2 regions of the Alicyclobacillus acidocaldarius subsp. acidocaldarius Tc-4-1 genome follow, and region 2 is predicted to be linked to the other one. Evidence: riboswitches for the same ligand, from Rfam matches in the RefSeq annotation. Region 2 holds a riboswitch; the other holds the start of a gene.
The links. A riboswitch is a leader RNA that binds a small molecule or an ion and turns the genes downstream of it on or off. The one in region 2 is predicted to bind FMN.
Positions count from the first base shown of each region.

Region 1: linked by a shared signal. The riboswitch ahead of ribD (bifunctional diaminohydroxyphosphoribosylaminopyrimidine deaminase/5-amino-6-(5-phosphoribosylamino)uracil reductase RibD) and the one ahead of TC41_RS10445 (DMT family transporter) in region 2 are both predicted to bind FMN.

Region 1 is NC_017167.1:962,613-970,026, reverse strand. Features, by position in the region: gene TC41_RS04370 (bifunctional 3,4-dihydroxy-2-butanone-4-phosphate synthase/GTP cyclohydrolase II) at 1-904, opposite strand, end outside; gene TC41_RS04365 (riboflavin synthase) at 920-1,573, opposite strand; gene ribD (bifunctional diaminohydroxyphosphoribosylaminopyrimidine deaminase/5-amino-6-(5-phosphoribosylamino)uracil reductase RibD) at 1,576-2,691, opposite strand; FMN riboswitch at 2,799-2,945, opposite strand; gene TC41_RS04355 (APC family permease) at 2,962-4,344, opposite strand; gene TC41_RS04350 (zinc-binding alcohol dehydrogenase family protein) at 4,514-5,545, shown strand; gene TC41_RS04345 (hypothetical protein) at 5,586-5,819, opposite strand; gene TC41_RS04340 (DMT family transporter) at 5,902-6,819, opposite strand; gene TC41_RS04335 (hypothetical protein) at 6,898-7,137, opposite strand; gene hisIE (bifunctional phosphoribosyl-AMP cyclohydrolase/phosphoribosyl-ATP diphosphatase HisIE) at 7,229-7,414, opposite strand, start outside.
Region 2 is NC_017167.1:2,174,361-2,181,774, reverse strand. Features, by position in the region: gene TC41_RS10475 (CBO0543 family protein) at 1-218, shown strand, start outside; gene TC41_RS10470 (sugar phosphate isomerase/epimerase family protein) at 311-1,153, shown strand; gene TC41_RS10465 (sugar phosphate isomerase/epimerase family protein) at 1,154-1,879, shown strand; gene TC41_RS10460 (sugar phosphate isomerase/epimerase family protein) at 1,904-2,872, shown strand; gene TC41_RS10455 (Gfo/Idh/MocA family protein) at 2,888-3,931, shown strand; gene TC41_RS10450 (Gfo/Idh/MocA family protein) at 3,953-5,116, shown strand; FMN riboswitch at 5,171-5,308, shown strand; gene TC41_RS10445 (DMT family transporter) at 5,511-6,494, shown strand; gene TC41_RS10440 (anti-sigma factor family protein) at 6,600-7,115, opposite strand; gene TC41_RS10435 (2-hydroxyacid dehydrogenase) at 7,220-7,414, shown strand, end outside.

The DNA of each region.
Region 1 (7,414 bases), 1.2 Mb from region 2:
TTTTGTTCAACAGGCCGATGCCGCGCCCCTCTTGGCGCAGATACAACAAGACACCCTTGCCTTCGCGGGCTATCTGGCGCAGCGCGGCGTGAAGCTGAGGCCCGCAGTCGCAGCGCAGGGATCCGAACGCGTCGCCCGTGAGGCACTCGGAGTGCACGCGCACGAGCGTTGGCTCGCCGTCGGAGACATCGCCCATGACGAGCGCGATGTGCTCCTTGTCGTCGATCTCGCTCTCGTACACCACGGCCCGAAAGTGGCCATACATCGTCGGCAACTCCGCTTCAGCCGCGCGGCGCACGAGCTTCTCCGTTCGCTTGCGATAGGCGATGAGATCTGCGATGGTGATAAGTTTGAGCCCAAACCGCTCCGCCACCTGCTCGAGTTGCGGCAGGCGCGCCATGGTGCCGTCTTCGTTCAGAATCTCGCAGATGACGCCGACCTCAGGCTCCCCGCAGAGGCGGGCGAGATCGACCGCCGCCTCGGTGTGGCCTGCACGGCGCAGCACGCCGCCGGGCTTGGCGACGAGCGGGAACACGTGGCCAGGCTTCCGGAAGTCGTCCGGGCCGGTGTCTTCCGACACAATCGCAGCGATGGTCTCGGCGCGCTCGAACGCGGAGATGCCCGTGTGCGTGGTGACGAGATCGACGGAGACGGTGAAGGCGGTGCCGTAGTTGTCGGTGTTGCGCTCGTACATGGCCTCGAGCCCGAGCCGCTTGGCGCGCGCTTCGGTGATGGGCACACACAAAAGCCCGCGGCCGTGCGTGATCATGAAATTCACCACGTCCGGCGTGGCGCGGCTGCCGAGCGCGACAAAGTCCCCCTCGTTCTCGCGGTCCTCGTCGTCTACGACAATGACGACGCGGCCCTGGCGCAGATCATCAAGCGCCTCTTCGATGGTGTTCATCCTCCATGCCCCCTCTTATCGCAAAAACCCGTGCCGCGCCAAAAACGCCGCATCGATGCCGCCTGAAGCACCCGCATCGCCGCGGTACGTCAAGAGCCTCTCCACGTACTTGGCGATCACGTCGCACTCGATGTTGACGGTCTCACCCTCGCGGATCTCGCCGAACCGCGTGACCGCCTGCGTGTGCGGGATGATGGACACCGAGAACCTGTCTTTCTCAGCGCGCATAATCGTGAGACTGACGCCATCCACGGCCACGGATCCTTTGTCCACCATGTAGCGGGCGAGGGACGGATCGACGCGAATGACAAGCACGCGCGCCTCCCCGTCCGGATACACGTCCGTCACGTGGCCAATCCCGTCGATGTGCCCCGTCACGATGTGGCCTCCGAACCGCCCATCGGCGCGCATGGCGCGCTCGACGTGCACGCGGCCGCCGGGCTGAAGCCCGCCGAGGTTGGTGCGCCGCAGGGTCTCGGGGACCGCCGTGGCGGTGAACAAGCCGCTGCCCACCGTCTCCACCGTGAGGCAGACTCCGTTCACAGCGACGCTGTCACCGACCCGCAGGTCGTCCATGAGAAACGGCGCCTCCAACGTAAAGGTGGCCCCGCCGGTGTGGCGAGATACCGCCGCGAGGCGCGCAGTTCCTTCCACAAGTCCGGTGAACATGCTCACACCTCCTCACGATAGTGAATTCGCCCTGTGAGGACGAGATGGTCACCCAGCCATTCGCTCCTCACGCTGTGAAGTTGAACGGCCTCGGCCATCGACTGGGTGAAAGCGCCAGCGAAGGCGGGCAACCCGCTCGCGAGGAGCTTGGGCGCCACATACACGCGCACCTCGTCGATGAGTCGGCTCTGAAGAAGCGCCGACGCAAGCGTGGGCCCGCCCTCCACCAGAAGGGCATTCGCCCCTTCCGCTGCGACGGCCGAAAGCGCCGCGTGCAGATCCAGGTGGCCGTCCCGCTCGGCCACCGGCGCGATGCGGACGTCGCCCTGTTCCGCGAGGCGCCTCGCGGCCGGAGCGGAGGCCATGCGCTCCGACGTGAGGAGAACCGTGCGCCCGGGCGCCGCCAACAGCCGCGCGGTCGGCGGCGTGCGAAGCCGCGTGTCGAACACCACGCGAAGCGGCTGACGATCTCGCCTTGTCCCCGTGGCGAGATCCCTCGCGGTCAACTCGGGATCGTCCGCGAGGACCGTGCCGACGCCGACGCCGATGGCAGGGATGATCTGCCGCAGCCGATGCACGTCCTCGCGCGCCGCGAGTCCGGTCACGTACTGGCTGTGGCCACTCGATGCGGCCACGTGCCCGCTTAGCGTCATGGCTACCTTGTACACCACGTAAGGGCGACCGGTCTCGACGCGGTGAAAGAAGTGGCGGTTCAGTTCGCGCGCCTCCGCTTCGAGCACGCCGACCGTCACCTCGATCCCGGCCTCCTGCAGGCGCTTCACGCCGAGCCCGGCCGTGCGCGGATCCACGTCCAACGTGGCCACCACCACGCGCCGAACGCCTGTGGCGAGGATGGCGTCCGTGCAGGGCGGCGTCCTGCCGTGATGATTGCACGGCTCGAGCGTGACGTAGAGCGTCGCGCCTCGCGCCGCCTCCCCCGCCATGCGCAGCGCATGCACCTCGGCGTGCGGCGTGCCCGCCATCAGGTGTGCGCCTTGGCCCACCACCCGCCCGCCGTTCACGACGATGGCGCCGACCATCGGGTTTGGGGACGTCTGGCCTTCGCCCAGGCGCGCCACCTCAAGCGCCATGTGCATGTACCGCTCGTCTTCGGTCATCGGCCATCTCCCCTTATCCGCCCATGAAAAAGCCCCTGACCATCAGGGGCGAATGGGCAAAAGAGTCTCGGCAAGCTGCGAAAGCGCACGACGTGCGCCAACGCGCCGCCATCCTTCTTTCATCCGGACTATACCGTCGGTACTGGAATCTCACCAGTTCGTGCCTTTCGGCTCGTGGACTGACCGAGTCGTGCGCTCGGATCACCACCGATCGGGAATTGGCCGTTAGGCCTCACCCTGCCCCGAAGGATTGCGCGTTGCGTTCCGGATTCAGTTGTTGTCTTCCATCATGGACGATTCGCGGCCGGATCGCAAGTCCCGGCGCCGCTCAAGATAGCCGAGCGCGTACACGAGCGCGATGGCGACGAGAACGGCCGTCCGGATGAGATCGCCAGGCGCCTGTTCGACGAGCGACAAGCCCACGCCGCAGAGCGCAATCAGAGGCGGCAGCGGCCAGAGCGGCATGCGAAACGGCGCCTGGGCCGATCCGCGGCGCACGCGGTGCACGATGGCCGACACCGCCACCAGCAGGTACATGGTGACAATGATCACGCCGGTGAAGGTGATGAGGTTGTTCAAAGACGTGAAGTAACACAACAGCGCGTTGCCCACGCCGAGCAACACAAATCCCCACTTCGGCACGCCGCGCCGATTCATGCTCGCGAAGAATCGGTTGACGGGTCCTGGCCAACTCCCGTCCCGCGCGGCATCCAGATAGATGCGCGCGTAGGCCAAATTGCCCGTGAGTCCGGTGTCAAACATGGCGATCACGACGCCGACGAGCAAGATGGTGGTCCCGGTCTGGCCCGCGGCCGACTGCGCGATGGACACGAGTGGCAAGTAAGACGATGGGATGACGGTGAACGACGTCTGCGGCACCGCGAGCGTCGCCGCCATCACGGCGAGGACCTCGACCACCACGCTGACGATGGCAGCCAAAAGGACAGAGCGGGGCAGGACGCGGCGGGTCTCGACGGTCTCTTCCGCGAAGTAGAGCGGCCAATCGTAGCCGTTGAACGCAAACAGCGCCGGCACCACCGCGGCCAGAAGGTCCTGCCCGTTCACAGACTGCGGGGCGTGATCGACCCGGATGGGATAGGTGAGGCGCCCGAGGTACGCGAGCGGATGCTGCGCGTGCGCAAACGCCAGCGCCGTGAACGCGAGGATGACCGCGAGCTCCAGCACGAGCATCGCCGTCGCCACGGCGCTCGTTGCGCCGATGCGCTCCAGCGAAAGCCAGGTGACGAGGGCCATCATGGCGACCGCCGTCCAGTTGACCGGGAGCGCCGGGATGAGCGCGTGCAAGTAGGAGGCGGCGGACACGAGGATGCTCGCGGTGATCACGACGCCGAGCACGAGAAAGAGAAAGACGGCGATGAAGCCAAACGGCTCGCCCAGCACGCGCTGCACGATGCGGTACGCACCGCCCGCACCGGGATATGCGGACCCGAGTTCCGCGTAGCAAAACGCCATGGACAGTGCGATGCAGGCGCCGACGAGAAAGGCCCAGAACACGCCCGTGCCCGCCTGAAACAGGGCCGTGTTGTAGACGAGAAAGACGGACGTGGTAGGCGAGATGGCAGCCACGGCGATGGAGAGCACCTGGCGCAGCCCGAGCGACCGGCGAAATCCTTGACCTTCCGAACGCACCACGACATCTCCTCCCCAGAAGCGGCGGGCAATCACGCGCCGCGCTTGAACAAATTCGTAGTTCGAGTATACCGAATTCCCGGACGATTTTGCGGGATTTTGCGTTGAACGAAAGGGAAGTGTATAACTCTTTGTGAGTGGTACGCGTTTGATCCTGGCTCACGAGGAGGCGATGCCTGTGGCGAAGATGAAAGCGGTAGGCCTGTATCGATACCTGCCCATCTCGGATCCGGAGAGCCTGCTGGACCTGGAGGTGGAGCGCCCCCGCCCGCAAGGGCGCGATTTGTTGGTGCAGATCCAGGCTGTCTCCGTGAATCCCGTCGATACAAAGATCCGCGCGCCAAAAGACAGGGTGGAATCCACGCCCAAAATCCTCGGCTTTGACGCCGCTGGAATTGTCGTCGAAACGGGGCCGGAGTGCCAGTGGTACAAGCCAGGCGACGAGGTGTTTTACGCCGGCAGCAACGTGCGGCAAGGCACGAACGCGGAGTACCACCTCGTCGACGAGCGCATCGTGGGCCGCAAGCCGAAGGCGCTCAGCTTTGCCGAAGCCGCCGCACTCCCGCTGACGAGTCTGACGGCCTGGGAAGCGCTAGAGGATCGACTCGGGTTCTCGCTCGACCCCGGCGCGAATCGCGGCACATCGCTGCTCATCATCGGTGCGGCTGGCGGCGTGGGCTCCATCGCGACCCAGTTGGCCAAGCGCGCCGGGTTCACGGTCATCGGCACGGCGTCCAGGCCGGAGACCAAGGAATGGGCCTTGCGGCACGGCGCGGATCACATCCTCGATCACACGCGCCCCTTCCGGCCGCAGCTCGAAGCGCTCGGCTTCCGCGACGTCGACGCCATCCTCTGCCTCAACTCCACCGACAAGCACTGGGAGCCGATGGCGGACGTCATTGCGCCACAGGGCAAGATCTGCTCCATCGTGGAGACGAGCACGCTGCTCAATCTGGAACTCCTGTTTGGCAAGAGCGTGACGTTCGCGTGGGAACTGATGTTCACGCGGCCGCGGTACCAGACGGCGGACATGGCCAGACAGCGCGACATCCTGAATCGAGTGGCCGATCTCGTCGACGCGGGCGAGATTCAAAGCACCATGACGGAACACCTGTCGCCCATCAATGCGGAGAATCTGCGGAAGGCGCATGCGAAGATCGAATCCGGCAGGACCATTGGCAAAATCGTGCTCTCGGGATTCTGAAGAAGGCACAGGGAGCGAGCGCCTTTGCGCTCGCTCCTTTTCACGGCGCGGAAGGAGGGTCTGCGGCGGATGAGATGGCGGATTGCCCGCGGAGCCACTGGCGAAGCGCCATGAGAATGGCCACTGCGATGAGGGCTGTGACGGGCCCCCAAGTCACGTAGACGGTATCGATTGACAGGTGTGCCGCCGCCCAACCGATGGCGACCGAACTCGCCGTCACGACGATGGATGTGAAGGTGTCCGACATGCTCAAGACCCGCCCGTTATAGTCCATATCGGTCAACGAAACCCGCAAATTTGGTTCTATTCCACTCAGGTCTGAAGGGTTTGAAAACCGCTGACATGGAGCAGCACCGTCACATCGACGCGCGCTCCATTTCCGACGCGGTGACCGTCTTCGCCTGCCCCCGGTGTTGACCGAGGAAGAGCGCCAGGAGGATCATCGCGCCACCAGCGTAAAACAGCGCAGACGGCCGTTCCCCAGTGACGACAACCGAAATCAGGACGCCAAACACGGGCTGCAGATACAGCGTGATGGCCGCGCTCGCCACGTCGTGATCCTGCAGGACGAAAATCCAGATCAAATAGGCCGCGGCGGTCGCGAAAAACGCGAGAAATACGAGGCTCCAAAGGCTCACCGGCGTGACGTGGTGCGGCCAGGCATGCCCCGTCCACGCATACAGCGGTATACAGCCGATGCCTGCGGCCAACAGCATGATGGAGGTCGCGCTCGCCGCGGAGACGTCGGCCGTCAGCCTCCCCGAAATGGCGTTGTAGATGGCGTAACAGGCGACGGCGCCGAGCATGAGGAGATCTCCCAAAAGGTAGCCCGCAAACCCGGGCCTCGGGCAACCGGCAACCACCCACGCGCCTGTGGCCGCCAACATCATGGCGAACCATCTGCGCGGGCCAAGCGGCGTCCGAAACGCGAGCGCCGAGACCACGAGGGTCAGAAGTGGCTCGAGCGCAATCGACACCGCGCCGAGCGCCGGCGACGACGCGCGGATTCCCTCCGTCTCCATGGTCACAGGGAGCGTGAAGCCGAGAAGGCCAAGGAGCGAGATGCGGAGCGCCTTCTTCCACGTCCAGACCCCGAGGCGCACGTCGCGCACGACAAAGGGCATGAGAACGAGCCCGCCGACGACCATGCGCGCCATCACGATGAGCGGCGGCGAGAAGCTCTCGGCCGCAAGCCCCGTCGCCGTGAAGCTCGCGGACCAAATCAGATTGGCAAAGATGAGCAGTGCAAACAATCCCCATTTCGGAATACGCAACGAGCCGGCCCCCTCCGTAGCTAATCTACGCCGAGCGACCGGCTCAACTCAAGCCCCCATGTCTTCCGCATTTCACACCTAACGGAACATCGTGGGCCCCTTGCGCGCGCGTGGCAGGGATGTCGCCCGCCGCTCGAGCACGAGATAGTGATCCGTGACAAACGTCAGTCGATAGCCGTTCCGCTCCAACTTGCGAATCACATCGCCGACCGTCATGCCGAGGAAGTCGGCAATCACGACGCGTTCGTCCGAACTGCTCCCCGCGTTCACGACGATCTCGGCGCTGCCCGTGACCAGCGGATGTAGGATGACCACCATGTTTTCCACCTCCATGCTGTATCGAATGCATGAAGGTGGAATGGTGCGCCCGCCAATTTGCAGGCTCCCGTCTCTTACCCTCTCGCGGGCCCTACGCCCGCTTCTCGAGAACCTGCCACACGTCGGCAGGCTGGACGCCCACGTGGCGCCACAGGACAAGCAGGTGATACAACAGATCCGCGGATTCGGCCGCCACCTCGGCCTTCGCCGTCGCGTCGCGCTCGGCCTTCAGGCCCGCGAGCGCCACCTCCACCGCCTCTTCGCCAATCTTCTTGCC
Region 2 (7,414 bases):
GGACGTTCGCGCCGGTCACGCTTGTTTTCAGCATCCTGGACGCCCTGATGGAACCCGTTTTTCACTGCTTCGACATCTACGTCTCATATCACTGGAATCTTCTCTATTCCATCCCCATCTATCTGGCGCTCGCGTCAGCCGCGAAGTTCATGTTGGACGCCTTGACGGCATCGGAGCGGCGCCATCGGTTGCGAACGTCGCAGCCAGATCCGAAATAACGTGACCACATTGGTGATGGCCCTCGAGGCCACATTGTGGTTCAATGGGATTGGACTTTGACCCCCAGACAAAGAGGTGAGCCCATTCCCACATGGAACCCTGTCTGCATCCGACCCTCGTTGACGAGACCTCGCTCGTCCCGTATCTTGACCTCGCGCGTGAAACCGGTTACCGTTACGTCGACGTCCCGTTTCACTGGTTGGAAGCCGAGGCGGAGCGACGCGGCGACGCGGCCGTGGAAGCCATGTTTCAAAAGCGCGGCCTCGTGCTCGCCAACCTCGGCCTCCCGCTCAATCTGTACGACGCAGAACCGGCGTTCCTGCGCGATCTCTCGCTTCTGCCGGATCGGGCCCGTCTGTGCCTGAGGCTTGGCGCGCGCAGCGTGACGGCGTTTCTGTGGCCTTCGATGGACGAGGAGCCGGTGCGCTACATTTCTCAGCTCGCGCGCCGCATCCGCCAGGTGGCGGTGGAGCTCTTGCCGCTCGGCATGCGCGTGGGCCTGGAGTACGTCGGCCCGCACCACTTGCGCCACCGGAGGTATCCGTTCGTGCAGTCGCTCGCGGACCTGAAAACGTTTTGGGAAGCCATCGGTGCGCCCAACGTCGGCGCGCTCGTCGACAGCTACCACTGGTACACCGCGGGAGAGCACGAAGACGATCTCGCCCAGCTTCCGCCGGAAAAGGTGGTCTACGTGCATATCAACGACACCCAGGACGCGCCGGAGGACGCGCACGACGGCAGGCGCCTCCTGCCGGGCGATGGCCGAATTCCGCTCGTGCCTTTTTTGCGCGGGCTGTATCGCGCCGGCTACCGCGGGCCGGTGGCGGCCGAGGTGTTGCACGAGGCGCCGCTTGACGGCACAGGGGAGTCGCGGGTGCGCCTCGTCCGAGAGCGCCTGGAACAGTTCATCGCGTTGGCGAAGGGAGAGAACTGAATGCCCGACATCGCGCTGCAGATGTACACGCTGCGCAAACCGCTGGAGGACGATTTCGACGGGACGCTCCGCCGCGTGGCCGAAATCGGTTTCCGCCTGATTGAGCTTCACCACTACGGGCCTTATACCGCGGGGGATTTGCGTCGCCGCCTCGACGAGTTGGGGCTTCGCGCGATTTCCGCCCATGTCCCGTTGGCTCGCCTGGAGTCCGAGATGGATGGCGTGCTCGAAGAAGCGCGGGCGCTTGGCCTCGAGTACGTCGTTTGTCCGTGGCTTCCCGCCGAGCGCCGCGAAGATTACGCGGCCTTGGCCGACGTGCTCGCCCGCGCGTCGGAGCGCCTGCGCGCGGCAGGGCTTGGCTTCTCGTATCACAACCACGATTTCGAATTCGTGCCTTACGAGGGGCAGACGGCGCTCGACTGGCTGCTTGGGCGCGTGCCCGATGCGGGCCTCGAGCTCGACGTGTACTGGGCGCATCACGCGGGGTTCGATCCCGTCGAGATCATCCGGCGCTATCGCGGACGCCTGGATCTCCTGCACGCGAAAGACGCCACGCCGGATGGGCACTTCGCGGCGGTAGGGACGGGCGTGCTCCCCTGGGATGCCATCTTCCAGGCGTCCGCGGAAGCAGGGGTGCGGTACGTGATCGTCGAACAGGACGTCTGTCCGGGCGATCCGTTCGAGGCCATCGCCACCTCGCTCCAATTTTTGCAGTCGCGTCTGTGACGCGGCACGAAGGGAGGCTGTTGTATGAAACTCGGCATTTTCACCGTGCTCTTCAGCCAAATGCCGTTCGAAGAGATGCTCGATCACGTCGCCGCGGCGGGCGTGGATGCGGTCGAGATCGGCACAGGCGGTTACCCCGGAAACGCGCACTGCGATCGGGAAGCGCTCCTAGCCTCTCCGGAGAAGCGGTCCGCATTCCTCAACGCCATCACCTCGCGCGGGCTCGAGATCTCGGCGCTCTCGTGCCACAACAATCCGCTCCATCCGAACGCGGAGGTGCGCCAGAAGGCGGATCAGGAGCTGCGCGAGACCATCCGGTTGGCCGCGGAACTCGGCGTGAAGACGGTCGTCACGTTCTCCGGCTGCCCCGGAGAATCGGAGCGCTCGGAGAATCCCGTCTGGGTCACCTGCCCGTGGCCAGAGGAGTATTCGCGCGTGCTCGAGTGGCAGTGGAAGGAGAAAGTCATTCCGTACTGGACGGAGATGAACCGGTTCGCGGCCGATCACGGCGTGCGCATCGCCATCGAGGCGCACCCTGGGTTCGTGGTGTATAACGGAGAGACGCTCCTGCGCCTGCGCGAGGCGTGCGGCGAGCAAATCGGCATCAACTTTGATCCGAGCCACATGTTCTGGCAGGGGATTGATCCCGTCGAGGCTGTGCATGCCCTCGCGCCGCACCGGTGCATCTTCCACGTGCACGCGAAGGACACGGGCTTCAACAAGCACAACGTGGCGCGCGACGGCGTGCTCGACACGAAGCCGTACCGCGAGGAGCTGAAACGGGCCTGGATCTTCCGCACGGTAGGCTATGGACACGATCAGCAGACCTGGGCGGATCTTTTGAGCGCCCTGCAGATGAACGGGTACGACGGTGTCATCTCCATCGAGCACGAGGACAGCCTCATGTCCATCGAAGAGGGATTCCAGAAGGCCGTCGCGTTTTTGCGGCCGCTCGTGATCCGCGAAAAACTTCAGCAGATGTGGTGGGCCTAAGAGGAGGACATCGAAGTGACAGACAAGATTCGCGTCGGTATCGTGGGGGCGGGCGGCATTGCCCAGCAGGTGCATATCCCCAATTACAAGAAGTGCGGAGAACAGGTGGAAATCGTGGCCGTCTGCGATGTGGCGGTAGATCGCGCGGAAGAGGCGGCCAAGCGGTGGGGCATTCCGCACTTTTTCAAGACCGTGGATGAGATGCTGGAAAAGGCAGAGCTCGACGTGGTGAGCGTCTGCACACCCAACAAATTCCACAAGGATGCGACAGTGAAGGCGCTCGAGGCGGGCTGTCACGTGCTGTGTGAGAAGCCGCCGGCCATGACGGTGGAAGAGGCGCAGGCGATGGCGGAAGCGGCGAAGAAGAGCGGGAGACACCTGTCGTACGGGTTCCACTATCGGCACACGAGCGAGGTGGACTGCCTGAAGCGGTTCATCGACGCAGGGGAGCTCGGCGAGATCTACGCCGGCACGGCCATCGCGGTGCGGCGCCGCGGCATCCCGGGCTGGGGCGTGTTCACGAACAAGGAGCTGCAGGGCGGCGGGCCGCTCATCGACATCGGCTGCCACATGCTCGACACGGCGCTGTACCTCATGGGCTACCCCGAGCCGACGATGGTGTGGGGGGCAACGTATCAAAAGCTCGGCACGCGCAAGGGCGTCGGGCTTCTCGGCGACTGGGATTGGGAACACTTCACCGTGGAAGACATGGCGCGCGGCATGATTCAATTCGCGAATGGGGCGACGCTCGTCATCGAGTCGGCGTTCGCGGCGAACGTGAAGGAGCGCGACGTCATGAATGTGAAGTTGATGGGCGATGTGGGCGGCGCCAACGTCTTCCCGCTCGAAATCTACCAGGAGAAGCACGGCGCGCTCATCGACGTCACGCCTGCGTACTTGCCGGAAATCTCGCCCTATGAGCGCGAGATCCGCCGCTGGGTTGACGCGTGCCTGACGGGCGAGCCGCCGCTGTCCACGGCCGAGCAGGGGGTCAAGCTGCAGCGCATCTTGAACGGCCTCTACGAATCCGCGGAGCGGGGCGAACCCGTGAGGCTGTAGGCGGGGATAGGAGGAATCGGGATGCCGAAGCGTTCGATTCGAATCGGCATGGTGGGCTATCAATTCATGGGCAAAGCCCACAGCCACGCGTATCGAGACCTCGACTTCTTTTTCGACGAGCTCCCCGTCACGCCGGTGCTGCAGGCCATCGCCGGGCGGAGTGAGGAGCCGCTTCGGCGGGCGGCCGAGGCGTACGGCTTCGCGTCGTACGAGACGGACTGGCGGCGGTTGGTGGAGCGCGACGACATCGACGTGATCGACATCGTGACGCCGAACAACGCGCACGCCGAGATCGCCATCGCCGCGGCGGAGCACGGCAAGCACGTGATCTGCGAGAAACCGCTCGCCATGACGGTGGACGAGGCTGTCCGCATGCGCAACGCGGTGCAGGCGGCAGGTGTCCGTCACCTCGTGTGCCACAATTACCGGTACGCGCCGGCTGTACAGTTCGCGAAGCGGCTGATCGACGACGGGCGCCTGGGGCGGATCTACCACGTGCGGGCGCAGTATCTGCAGGACTGGATCATGGACCCCGACTTTCCGCTCGTGTGGCGCCTGCGCAAGGACGTGACGGGATCGGGAGCGCTCGGCGACATCGCGGCGCACATTCTGGATCTCGCCCGGTTTTTGGTCGGCGAAATCCGCGAAGTCGCGGCTTGCATGGAGACGTTTATCAAGGAGCGGCCCCTGGGCGAGATGGCCGGCGGGCTTGAGGCGAGAGCGTCTGGCGGCACGGGGCACGTCGACGTGGACGACGCCGTGGCCTTCCTCGCCCGCTTCGACAACGGGGCGATGGGCGTGTTCGAGGCCACGCGCTTCGCGGGCGGGCATCGAAACGGCAATCAGTTCGAGATTAACGGCGAGAAGGGATCTCTTCGCTGGAACCTCGAGGACATGAACTGGCTCGAGGTCTACTTCCACAGCGACGAGCCGGGATTGCAAGGGTTCCGCCGCATCAACTGCACGGAACCCTTACACCCGTACGCGGAGCGGTACTGGCCCGCGGGGCACATCATCGGCTACGAGCACACGTTTTTGAACCTGTTTGGCGCGTTTTTCAAGGGTTTGGTCGAAGACCAGCCTGTGAAGCCCGACTTCGAGGACGGCGTTCGCAATCAATGTGTGTTGGAGGCAGTCGAGAAGGCCGCGGCGTCGAGGTCGTGGGAAAACGTGGAGTACCGCTGAGCGGACGGCCTTGCACGGACTTACGAATTTGCAGTACAATGGCGACAAGTGAACAGGAACCTTCGGGGCAGGGTGAAATTCCCGACCGGCGGTGATGGCCTTTGGCCTAAGCCCGCGACTCGCCACGTTGTGGCGACGGATTTGGTGAGATTCCAAAGCCGACGGTGAAAGTCCGGATGGGAGAAGGTTCGCGGTGGTCGCAGCGCGCAGGTGCGCCGTCATGGCTGTGAGAGACAGCCTTCGGTGTGCGCTCGTGGCGTACGCCGTGTCTTGTTGCGGTCCAACAGCCCCGGGGGACGAAGGTTCCTCGGGGCTTCGCGCGTTTGCGGCACCCAGTTCTCCATGTGCTCCCAGGGTTCCTCCGGAGAAACGATAGAACGCGGAGGGACGCCCTGTGAAGGACTTATCCACTTCGTCTCGCGCGAGCAACCACGGTTCGCTCTGGCTCATCGCGTGCGGAGCCGCGCTGTGGGGGCTCGACGCGCTTTTCATTCTCGCGCTTCAGCACTGGTTCACGTCGATTGAAATCGTCTGCTTCGAGCACGTGTTGCTCGCGCTTTACGCGATCCCGGTGCTCGTCCGCAGGCGGCGGGAATGGCTGGAGCTCGGCGCCGCGGATTGGCTCGCCGTCCTGTTTGTCGCGTGGGGCGGCTCGGCCGTGGCCTCCATCCTGTTCAACGTCGGGCTCGCCGTGGGCATCCGATCCGACGCCGTGAATGAGGTCCTGCTTTTGCAGAAGCTTCAGCCGGTGTTCGCGCTGTTGTTGGCCGCCATCGTGCTGGGCGAGCGGGTCCGGCGCGCGTATTGGCCGTGGTTCGCGGTGGCTCTCATAGGCGCGTACATCCTGACCTTCGGCTTCACATGGCCCTCCTTGACCCATGCGAGCGCGTGGGCCGGCTTGTGTGCGCTCGGGGCGGCGTTTCTGTGGGGCGGATCCACCGTCATGGGCAAGCGCGTGATGCGAAAGGTTTCGTTTCCCACGATGACGGCCCTTCGCTTCGGATCCGCGCTGCCGCTTCTCGTGGCGCTCACCCTCTTCGGTCACCCGAACTGGTCCCGGGTGGCAGACGGCTTGGGGCACTGGGCTGTGATGGGCAACCTGATCTACCAGACGGTGGTGCCGAGCCTGCTCAGCCTGTTGGTGTACTATCGGGGGCTTGGTGGCGTCAAGGCTTCGTATGCCACGTTGGCGGAGCTCGCGTTTCCGGCCACGGGACTCGCGGTGAACGCGCTATTCTTGAATCAGACGGTGCATGCGGCCCAGTGGGTGGGCTTTGCGCTCGTGTGGATGGCGGTGTACGCGCTCTCGCGCATGGCGGATAGCTCGGATCTCGGTGAGAGGAGCGTTCGGGAGGCGTCGGCGGGCACGGCGGCCTGAGCGGAAGATGTCATCGTCCGCCGGTCCATGCACGTTCCACCGAGGAAGGGCGAGTATCGAGAGCAAAGGCGGCGGTTCTCCCTTGAGGAGATCCGCCGCCGCTGACTACAACAGGCCCTTCTTCCAATGCCACTTGTCCGTGATTTCCTCGCCTCGATGCACGATGGCCCGAGACACGTGCGAAATCCTGTGCCACGCAGAGGTGCCAAACGCCTTCGAGTATCGGCCGTGATCGCCCGCGAGGCTTACGAAGCTCATGAGGAGAAGCGCAAAGCTCAGGCTGAGGGCGGTGAGCCGTTTGCGCCGCACATACCCCTTGGCCGAGATAGGCTGCAAGTCCTCCTTGGGTTGCGCGGGAAAGGCAATAATCTGCGCGCTCCTCACGGTCGTCTTCTTCGATGCGTGTTCTTCATCGGCCTGTCCCTTCGGCTGAAACATTGTGATGAGCTCGCGAAACTCCGCGACATCGCGGCGACACGCTGGGCACGTGGCGAGGTGGCGTTCGAATCGCTTCTTCACCAGCTCGTCTTTCAGTTCGTTCAGCGCGTAATCGACGCAATAGGAACAGATGGACGGGTTGTCCAAATGGTTCTCACCCTCTTGACGGAATCCATACCCCATCGTTTTTCAGTAAACCACGATCCAGCGCGATTGAGAAGCCCTTTCTTCGAGTCGCCGTTCAAGGTACAGTGAAACTGGCAACGGCATTCAAAGGGAGGGCGCATATGGCAAGCATTGTTTCCACCAAGCCGCTCAGCGCGGCGCAACGCGAGAAGCTGTCCCGCTTCGGCGACGTGGCTTGCCCGCAGGAAGGTCAGCGGTTCTCGCAGGCCGAACTGTTCTCTGCGCTTCACGACGCCGTGGGGCTCATCACATTCGGCACGCGCGTCGACGAGACGCTCCTCGAACAGGCGCCGCAT